DNA from 3 places in the Arthrobacter sp. UYCo732 genome. Region 3 is predicted to be linked to each of the others. Evidence: riboswitches for the same ligand, from Rfam matches in the RefSeq annotation. Region 3 holds a riboswitch; each other region holds the start of a gene.
The links. Region 3 has a riboswitch for thiamine pyrophosphate ahead of thiM (hydroxyethylthiazole kinase). Riboswitches for the same ligand answer to the same signal wherever they lie in the genome.
Positions count from the first base shown of each region.

Region 1: it holds a riboswitch for thiamine pyrophosphate, as region 3 does, so the genes downstream of both, ABIB45_RS02095 (bifunctional hydroxymethylpyrimidine kinase/phosphomethylpyrimidine kinase) here and thiM (hydroxyethylthiazole kinase) in region 3, are expected to answer to the same signal.
Region 2: it holds a riboswitch for thiamine pyrophosphate, as region 3 does, so the genes downstream of both, ABIB45_RS10165 (ECF transporter S component) here and thiM (hydroxyethylthiazole kinase) in region 3, are expected to answer to the same signal.

Region 1 is NZ_JBEPPJ010000001.1:447,864-451,108, reverse strand. Features, by position in the region: gene ABIB45_RS02095 (bifunctional hydroxymethylpyrimidine kinase/phosphomethylpyrimidine kinase) at 1-1,530, opposite strand, end outside; TPP riboswitch at 1,513-1,610, opposite strand; gene ABIB45_RS02090 (Rne/Rng family ribonuclease) at 1,729-3,245, opposite strand, start outside.
Region 2 is NZ_JBEPPJ010000005.1:135,729-138,973, reverse strand. Features, by position in the region: gene ABIB45_RS10185 (Na+/H+ antiporter subunit E) at 1-123, shown strand, start outside; gene ABIB45_RS10180 (MrpF/PhaF family protein) at 120-398, shown strand; gene mnhG (monovalent cation/H(+) antiporter subunit G) at 388-801, shown strand; gene ABIB45_RS10170 (DUF4235 domain-containing protein) at 865-1,128, opposite strand; TPP riboswitch at 1,466-1,602, shown strand; gene ABIB45_RS10165 (ECF transporter S component) at 1,673-2,293, shown strand; gene ABIB45_RS10160 (ABC transporter ATP-binding protein) at 2,293-3,245, shown strand, end outside.
Region 3 is NZ_JBEPPJ010000020.1:1,652-4,896, reverse strand. Features, by position in the region: gene thiE (thiamine phosphate synthase) at 1-662, opposite strand, end outside; gene thiM (hydroxyethylthiazole kinase) at 659-1,462, opposite strand; TPP riboswitch at 1,454-1,550, opposite strand; gene ABIB45_RS18675 (hypothetical protein) at 1,560-1,793, opposite strand; gene ABIB45_RS18670 (hypothetical protein) at 1,790-2,119, opposite strand; gene ABIB45_RS18665 (hypothetical protein) at 2,214-2,372, opposite strand; gene ABIB45_RS18660 (hypothetical protein) at 2,519-2,818, opposite strand; gene ABIB45_RS18655 (DUF8462 domain-containing protein) at 3,034-3,245, shown strand, end outside.

The DNA of each region.
Region 1 (3,245 bases), on a different contig from region 3:
CTCATCCGCGGCTGCCTTCCGTCCGGCGTCATCAACCAAGGCGATCGCTTCGCGGGTGGCCTGCGCGAAGCCCTCGTCCGCGTACGTCCGAAGCCATTCGGCATATGGGTGTGCCGGCGGTGCCCCGGCCGCCAGGAACTGGGCGTGGAGCGTTTCTCCCACCTCGGCGTACAGCCAGAAGCAAGGCAGGAGAGCTGCAACCAGCACTCCGTAGCTGCCGGCGGCTGAGGTTGCCAACAGGTGGTCCACATACGACTTGGTGACCGGGCCAAGGACGGGTTCTACCGTGCGCGTACTGAGCCAGTTGCGGTGCAGTTCCGATTCGACCTCGAGGCACTGCTGGGCTGACCGGGCCCAGAACAGCTGCGCGGCTTCCGTCGGCGCCAGCGCACTGGCGCGGGCAAGCACACGTGAGTAGCCGTTAAGGTAGATAGCGTCCTGGGCGAGGTAGTAGGCGAACTGCTCTTCCGCCAGCGTGCCGGCAGCCAGCGCCCGGATGAATTCCAGCCCGTAAATGACTGCCAGGTCCGGGGCCGCCGCCCGGCGAAGCGCGGCAGCGAATTCCCCGGGGGCGGGAGCCTGCTCCAGGTGGTGGAAGTGGTGGATGGGGCCGTTGCCTTCGCCTACCTCCAGCTGACCGGAAGCCTGCAGAGCACCGCGGAGCCACGGCTTCACCTGCCGCAGCGAGGCTTCCCAGTCACCCAGCCGGGCCTGCGCCGTAGCCATGGCCGAGGACAGTGAGCAGCCGGTGCCGTGGCTGTTGCGGGTGGGGATCCTGTCTCCAGTCACTTCCACTACCGGCCGGGTGAGCAGTCCGCGTGCGTTAATCAGGGCATCCGGGCACGCATCGCCGTCGAGATGGCCTCCCTTGACCAGGATGGTGGCGCCCGTGGCCGCGGCCAGCCGCTTCCCCTGCTCCAGCGCGTCCGGCCAGTTCCGCACCTGCGGCTCCCCCACCAGGATGGCGAGCTCCGCGAGGTTGGGCGTGATCAGGTCCGCGAGCGGCAGCAGGTCCAGCAGGGCAGCCTCCGCCGATTCCTTCAGCAGTCGGTCCCCACTCGTGGCCACCATCACCGGATCCAGAACCACGACGGCGGGGCGCACCTTCTCCAGCCAGCTGCGGACCACGTCAATCACCTCCACACTGCCCAGCATGCCGATTTTGACGGCGTCGATGGCAATGTCATCGCTGACGGCATCAAGCTGCTGGGCCAGGAAGCCAGCGGGCGGCACATGGACCCCTTGGACGCCGCGGGTGTTCTGCACGGTCAACGCGGTGATGGCTGCCATGCCGTAACCGCCCAGGGCGGCAATGCTCTTGAGGTCGGCCTGGATGCCCGCGCCACCGGACGGATCCGATCCGGCAATGGACAGCACCCGCGGAGTATGCCGCAGCACGTCCACCGCATTGGAAGGCCCACGTGCCGGATGCACCGTGGCAAGGGCAGGCGGCGTTTCGGATGCTGCCGCCGTTTCGGGAGTGGCGGCAGATACGGAAGGTAGAACGTGGGTTGAAGCCATAGGGGACATTCCTTCGCCGGTGCTAACCGGACAGGTTCAACGGGTCTGGATCTCAGCCGGCTCTCTGCGCGGCACCCCGTGTCAGTACCCAACACTAGCGTTTCCCATAAGACACCGTTTTAGATGAACCCCACAAACGCGGAATGCCCGGGCACTCCACCGATGAGTGAAGTGTCCGGGCAATCTGGCCGATGTCCTTGCGAAAGGTCAGAGTTCCGAAGCAGGAACCCCTACGCCCAGGATGATGGGTGCGCTGGTGTCTGCCGGTTTGGCAGCGGCAGGAGCCTGGGTGAGCTCCGGAGCCTTAGCGGCATGGGTATGGCCTGCGGACTCAACCGGCACCGCTTCGTGGTGCTCCACCGTGGTGGCGTTAGCTGCGCCCTGGGCACGGCTGGCACTGCGGTTGCGCCGCGGGCGGCGGGTACGGGTCTGCTCGGTGTGGTCGGAGTAGTCCTTCTCCACCGCGGCAGGAGCCTGACGGACAGGAGCCGCGGCCGGCTGGCGTGCCGCCGGCTGGCTCTGGGTCTGCTCGCCCGCGGCCTGAGCGCTCTCCGTCGGCATGGCTTCTGCAACAGGTGCCGGCACGCCAAGCTTGGCGAAGGCCTCCGTGAGCCTGTCCAGTGTCAGGGCCGGGGCCTGCGGCTGATCCTCGTGGTGCTCCACGAAGGGCAGCACCACCTGCTCGCCGCCGAAAGTCAGCACAGCGGCCGGGCGGCCGGCGTTGTCGGTCTCGGACCGTTCTACCGGTGCATGAGCCGGGGCCGCCGCGCCGGAAGCATTACCCCCGGCTGCTGAGGCGTGGGCCACTTCGTCGTCGTGCAGGTGCGCGGCATGGGCGGCGGCTGCAATGTTGGCAAGGGCTGCCCTGGTGGCCTCCGCCTTGGCGTGGCGCTCGGCGTCGCTGGGATCCGGGTGGACCGTGTGGATCTGCACCGGAGCTGCCGGGGCCATCTCGAGGGGTTGGCCGCCGCGGCCGCGGCGGCGCTTCCTGTCCGTCCGGCCGCCCTGCTGGGCGTCCGGGCGCTGGGCGTCGCTACGCTGGCTGTCGATCCGCTGGGTGTCGGGTCGGCTGTCCACACGCTGCACATGGTGCTCCGCGGCGACGGTGTTGGCGCGGCGGTGCTCCACGGGGTCGTCGTGGGTGACGATTCCGCGGCCGGCGCACGTTTCGCACTGCTCGCCGAAGACTTCCAGGAGCCCGGTACCCATGCGCTTGCGCGTCATCTGGACCAAACCGAGGGAGGTCACTTCGGCCACCTGGTGCTTGGTGCGGTCACGGCCAAGGCATTCCACCATACGGCGGAGCACCAGATCGCGGTTGGACTCAAGGACCATGTCGATGAAGTCGATGACGATGATGCCGCCGATGTCGCGAAGCCGGAGCTGCCGGACCACTTCTTCGGCCGCTTCGAGGTTGTTCTTGGTGACAGTTTCCTCGAGGTTGCCGCCGCTGCCCGTGAATTTTCCGGTGTTGACGTCCACTACGGTCATGGCTTCGGTGCGGTCGATGACCAGCGAGCCGCCGGAGGGCAGGAAGACCTTGCGTTCCAGCGCCTTGTGGATCTGTTCGTCGATCCGCCACGCGGCGAAGATGTCCTGATCCTTGGTCCACTTTTCCAGGCGGCCCACCAGATCCGGGGCAACGTATGTGACGTAGGCCTCGATGGTGTCCCAGGCTTCCTCACCGGAGACGATCAGCTTGGAGAAGTCCTCGTTGAAGACGT
Region 2 (3,245 bases), on a different contig from region 3:
ATCAGCGCCCCGGAGGACGTGGCGGACCTGCGGAGGGAAGTCCGCTCCATTGAAGCGCGCCTGATCAAAATCATGGGGACCACGGAAGAACTTGAAATCGTCCGGCAGGAGGCCGCAGCATGATGCAGACCGTCCTGGCCGTCACGGCAGTCATTCTTTCGCTGGCAGCGGCCGGCGCCATCATCCGGATTGCCCGCGGCCCTTCGCTGCTGGACCGGGTGCTGGCCTCAGACGTCCTGCTCGCCATCCTCGGCGCCGCGCTGTGCATCGACATGGCCGTCAACAAGCACCTGAACAACCTGATGCTGCTGGTGGCGCTTTCCGTTGTCGGCTTCATCGGCTCGGTGACTGTTGCCCGTTTCGTGGCCGACCGGCGGGAGCAAACCCATGAGTCCTGAAGCGAGCGTGGTGGATAACGTCATCGATGCCGTGACGGCGGTGTTCCTGGTGGTGGGCGCCCTGATGTCCCTCGCCGCCGCCATCGGCCTGCTGCGCTTCCCCGACCTGCTGAGCCGGATGCACGCGGCCACCAAGCCGCAGGTGCTCGGGCTCTTCCTGCTGCTGGCGGCCATCGGCCTGCAGATGCGGACGTGGTGGGTGTGGCCGGTGCTGCTGGTGGCGTGGATCTTCCAGCTGCTGACCGTGCCGGTGTCCGCGCACATGGTGGGCCGATCCGGCTACCGCACCAAACACCTGCACCGAGAACTGCTCAGCTCTGATGACCTCGACGCCGTGGTGCAGAAGGCGGCGCAGTCCTCCCGTGAGCAGTCAGCACGTGAAGAAGCGTCCGGCGGCGGCTGAGAGTTTTTGTCCAGATAATTTGGCTTCAGGACTGCCCAGGGGCCATTAGCTGGACAAAACTCGCTAGACGACGTCCTGGCTCTTAGCGAACCTGGTGATGGCCCGCTGCGTGCCGCGGTTGGCGAGCACCTGGATGATGGTGCTGACCGAGGCTGAAATAAGCGCGAACGTCAGCGCCGAGCGCAGGCTCGTGGGGGTGTCTTCGTCCTTGCCGGTGGGGACCTTGCGGCCGGTGGACTTTTCCCACACGGTGTTGACTAGCTTGGTACCGACAAACCCGGCGCCGAGGCTGATTGCGGTGCCGAGCAGCTTGATGAGCAGGTTCATTCGTTGAACTCCTTATGGGCTATCGGGGATTGTCATTAGCCTAACGTCATCGGACCGGGGGCCGGCACTTGAGCCGCCCGGCTCTTGCCCAGGCCCACCAGCATTGAGGGCATTTCAGCAGCAGCCCCAGGTGGAGGGATTCGTCCTTCGTGAAATGCGGGAACTGCAGCTCGCTGACCTCGGCGTCGGTCCTTGCTATCAGCGCTTCGAGCGAGCACTGCGGCTGGCTGTCGCTGGAGTCGGGATCGAATACGGTCACATGTGGGAAGTCGGCAGCCGTGGCCCACAATCTACCGCGCCTGCGGTGTAAACTGGATCACGCCCATCAGGGCAGATTTATTTACGACAGGGGAGCGCCGCCGTCGGGCACTGCAGCAATGCAACCGATGGATAGGCGCTGAGAGTGCGGACAGCCGCAGACCCTCGAACCTGATCCGGTTAGTACCGGCGCAAGGGAGTCGAGCTTCTCAGAGTGTCCGGATCCGGGCGGCGCAGTCCGTGCCGAAACCGCGAACTCTCCCCTCCTGTACCTCAGGAGGCAGAAATGACAACAGTAGGCATGAAGAAAGCCAGCTATAGCTGGCGGGTTGTGGACATCGTGGTGGCAGCTTTGATCGCCATCGCCGGCGGTGTCATTTTCTGGGCCTGGTCCCAGGGTGCGGCGCTGGTGTCCGCGCCGATGAACGCCACGTACCCGCCCCTCACCGGCCTGATCGCCGGCGGCTGGATGATTCCGGCCGTCCTGGGCATGCTCATCGTCCGCAAACCGGGCGCAGCGCTCTTCTGCGAGGCCGTTGCCGCCACCGGTGAGCTCATGATGGGTTCCCAGTACGGCACCACCGTGCTGATCTCCGGCATCCTCCAGGGCCTCGGCGCGGAGCTCGTTTTCGCCGCGTTCGGCTACAAGAAGTTCAACCTGCCGGCAGCCGTGCTCGCCGGTGCCGGTGCCGGCCTGTTCTGCGGCCTGAACGATTCCTTCCTCCCGTGGGGCTGGAACATCGCCTATGAAGCCGGCGACAAGGCCACCTACATTCTGTTCTGCGCGATCTCGGGTGCCGTCATTGCCGGCGCCGTGTCCTGGATTGCCACCCGCGGCCTGGCCAAAACCGGGGTGCTGGGCTCCTTCGCTTCCCGGAAGGCCGGTTCGGAGCCCGTTTTCCACTGATGGCCGTTTCCGACGCCGGTGCTTCCGGAGTGCGCCCGGCCGCGGTATCCGCCCGTGGCTGGGGCTGGCGGCACGCCGGCCGCATGGCGCCGGCCGTCCGCGGGCTCGATCTGGACATCGCGCCGGGCGAGCGGGTGCTGCTGCTGGGCCCTTCCGGTGCGGGCAAATCAACGCTGCTGCACGCCCTCGCCGGAGTGCTCGGGGATGAAGGGGACGATGCCGACGAGACCGGTTCGCTGCTAATCGACGGCGCGGTGCCGCGCAGCCAGCGCGGCCGCGCCGGGCTCATGCAGCAGGACCCGGAAACGCAGGTGGTCCTCTCGAGGCTGGGTGACGACGTCGCCTTTGGTGCCGAAAACCTGGCCGTTCCCCGGGACGAGATCTGGAAGAGGGTCCATGAGGCGCTCTATGACGTGGGGCTGCGCAGGGCCGGACGCCCGCAGGGCGGAGCTGGCGGTGCCGGCGGCTTCGGCGGCGGACTCCCGCTGGACCGCCCGACGTCGGCTCTGTCCGGCGGCCAGAAGCAGCGGCTGGCCCTGGCCGGCATCCTCGCGATGCGGCCGGGGCTGATCCTGCTGGACGAACCGACAGCCAACCTCGATCCCGCCGGTGTCCTGGAAGTCCGCGACGCCGTGGGCCGCTGCCTCGACAAAACCGGCGCCACCCTGGTGGTGGTGGAACACCGGGTGTCCGTCTGGAAGGACCTGGTGGGCCGGATTGTGGTGCTGCAGCCGGGCTCGGGCGTGCTGCTGGATGGCCCGCCGGACCGGGTGCTCGCCGAGGCGCGGGACATGCTGATCGGGGCCGGTGTCTGGGTGCCGGGCCATGTTCCGGCCACCCGCCCCCGTGCGCGTGCTTCGGCTGACGGCGGCCAGCTGCTGCTGGCGGCCGAGGACGTTGCCGTGTCGCGCGAGCGGCCCCGGCGCCGCGGCTTCCGCACCATTCCGCCGGT
Region 3 (3,245 bases):
CAGTGGGTCCATTCCTTGAGAAACTCTTTGGCGCTGCGGGCAGGGTTTTCGGCGGCACAGATGGCTGAGACCACGGCGATGCCGGCCGCTCCGGCGCGCCTCAATGCACTGACATCGGCCGGGGTTATGCCGCCGATTGCGACGCAGGGCAGCAGCGTAGCGGCAGCGATAGCGGCGAACCCCTCGATGCCCAAGGGCGCCGGATGGTCCGGCTTGGTCGACGTCGGACGGATCACGCCCACGCCCAGATAGTCCACCGTCCCTGAAGGCAGGGCGTGCAGCTGCGCGAGATGTTCGGCCGTGTTGGCGCTCAGCCCGATCAACGCGTCCTGGCCAACAATTGCCCGGACCTGGGGTGCCGGAAGATCGCTTTGACCGATATGGACGCCGTGGACAGCCGCACCGCCCGCCCGGGCGGCGAGAAAAACATCCACCCGGTCATCCACCAACACCGTGGCCCGGTCACCGACGGCATCCGCGGTACGCATCACCAGATCGTAGAACCGGGCGGCGCTGGCCGTTTTTTCCCGGATCTGTACCATTCGCACGCCTCCGGCAACGGCGGCGCTGACCGACTCCACCACTCCGCGTTCCCCGCACAACTTATCATCAGTGATCAGATAAATCCCCGGGGTGAAGCCAGCCCTGCCGGCGCCCGTCATGAGATAGCCACTCTGGACCGGATTATTTCGGCATCCACAGACTCCAGCGCATCCAGGAACGCGACCGCGAAACTGCCCGGGCCGCGGGCGCCGTCAGCGGCGATTTCGGCAGCGACGGTATACACCGCGGTGGCTGCAGCCGTCGCTGCCAGACGGTCGCCATCCACAGCCAAAAAAGCTGCGGTGACCGCACCCAGTGCACAGCCACCCCCGGTGACCAGGGTCAGATAAGGGTGGCCGTTACCGATCCGGATCACATCGATGCCATCAGTAATCAGATCAACGGCCCCGGAAACGGCCACGACGGAACCGTGAACACTGGCCAGGCGGCCGGCCGCTGCCAGCGCACTTTCGGGACTATCGACGGCATCAACACCACGGCCACCTGCCCCCAACCCAGCCAGTGCGATAACCTCTGAAGCGTTGCCCCGGATAGCGGTCGGGGCGTAAGAGAGCAGTTCACTGGCAAGGGCAGTACGCACCGGCAGGACACCGACCGCGACCGGGTCAAGAACCCAGGGAGTGCCTGCCTCCTGAGCGGCCGAGGCGGCTTCGACCATGGCGACCCGTTGCTCCGCGTGGGGAGTACCCACGTTGATCAGAACTCCGGAAGCTATCCGGGCAAACTGGCCGGCCTCGGTGGGGACATCAGCCATGGCTGGCGCCGCCCCGACGGCTAGAAGCACATTCGCGGTGAAGTTTGTCACAACCGCGTTGGTCAGACACTGCACCAATGGCCCTGTCTCCCGCAACCGGGCGAGCATCGTGCAGATATGGTCAGGTGTCAGGCGAACAGTCATCCGCAACATCCCTTCGCTAGTACGAACTAGATCAGGTTCAACGGGTCTTATCTCAGCCCTGTTGCCCAGGGCACCCCGTGTCACTCTAGAAAGCCTACTACCACACAGGCACAGGCGCGCACCAACCGGAGAACCGGGGGTTGCCGGGGAGGAACTGGAATCCCGGGCAGAAGGTGCCGTCGTCGATGAAGACGCGGACGAGCTGCTGCATCACGGGTTCGGGGTCTTCCATGAGCTCGGAGAGCCGGCGCCGTACCTGCCCGAGGGTTGGCAGCGTGTATTCTGGCCGAATCCCTGCCCACGTCTGATCGTTGAAGGGTTGGTCGTTCAATTTTCGGTTGTCTCGTCGCCGTCGCTGATGCTTTCGAGGAGCCAGTGCGGGGAGAGCGGGTTCCGGCGCAACGTGAAGGTCCGGAGGGCGGAGCCGGAAGTTCCCTGGCGGACCTGGACCCGCCAGTATTCGATGCTGACCAGGTCGCCGCTGTCGACGGCGGCTGTGCGGCGGGTGTCCCACCATGCGTCCCGTCCGTACCAATGCTGGGAGTCGGTGTCGGGGTCGACCAGCCAGATCTGGCCGTGGTTGCGGATGGCGAGGGGTTTGCCTGCCGGGTCGGTCCCGACCTGCAGGTCGTGGGTCTGGGGCCATACCCGGAACACGTTCGTGGCCTCTCCCCTGCATGGAACGCTCGCTTGACGAAAGATCGTTATCTGCGTTTCAAATGATGGTTTGACGGGGGAGTTAGCATGTCGATTAGCGCACGAACGGCGGGACGGAGGCGTCGTTGAATGGCTCGAACCAGTCCTGGACATTCATCGGTGCAAGGCCCAGTTGCATGTTCAGCGCGATATCGCCTTCGAAGCCGTCCATTGGGTTCTGGTACAGCATTTCACTGTCCGTGTCTTCGAGCATGTGTTGTTCAAGCAGGCCCCGCCAGCCGTCTGCTAGATCCAGGTCGTATAGATCCTGGCTGACTTCGACTTAGTCGACAAGGCAACGCTGCGCCAACTCCTGGGCGACGCATGACGGGCGTGTCCAGCCGCGGATCAGCGCCACGGTCATGTCCGCAGCAATAACCAAAACTGTTGGGCGAAGCGTGCGTCATATCTCTCCGCGTGTCTGGGTGGCAGTCCGGACAGGACGAAAGTATTGGCGATGTCCCGTCGATCGATCCGCTCACGGATCCGTAAGCCGGAAAGATCCTCGAAAAGCTGGTCTATCAGGACCACGGAAGCCTCCCACATGGCCCCGGCCAGAAGCTTAGCCTGGAGCAGGCTTCTGTCGCGCCGCTCCGGAATGATTGAATCCATCCAGTCGAGGTCATCAGGGTCCAGGTGGCTCCGCTGGTCCTCAGTCATATCCTCAAGGCGCGGTTCGAAACCTAACTGCTCCAAGCTCAGGGCCGGTCAGCCCCTCGCCGACGTGCAGCGCGTGCTCGAGACAGTTCTCTTCAGGAGTCATGGCCCGATGCTACCGCTGGACACCGCGCCTTGCTTAGCGTGAGGTGCCGGCATAGGGTGGACGAAGTTTCACCACTTTCACCAGTTTCACCTACTTTCACCCGGGAGATGCCGTGCAAAACCCCTTCAAGCCAACGGCCGGAGCCACGCCTCCAGTACTGGTCGGACGGGCAGGGCTGTTGGACGAGTTCGAGTACGGCCTGCAGCAAGGTTCCGGCGCGCCAGGGCTTTTGACTATCATCACGGGCTCCAGGGGCATCGGCAAGACGGTCATGTTGAGCGCGGCCGAAGAGATCGCCCGGGCACACGGGTGGGCCGTCATCTC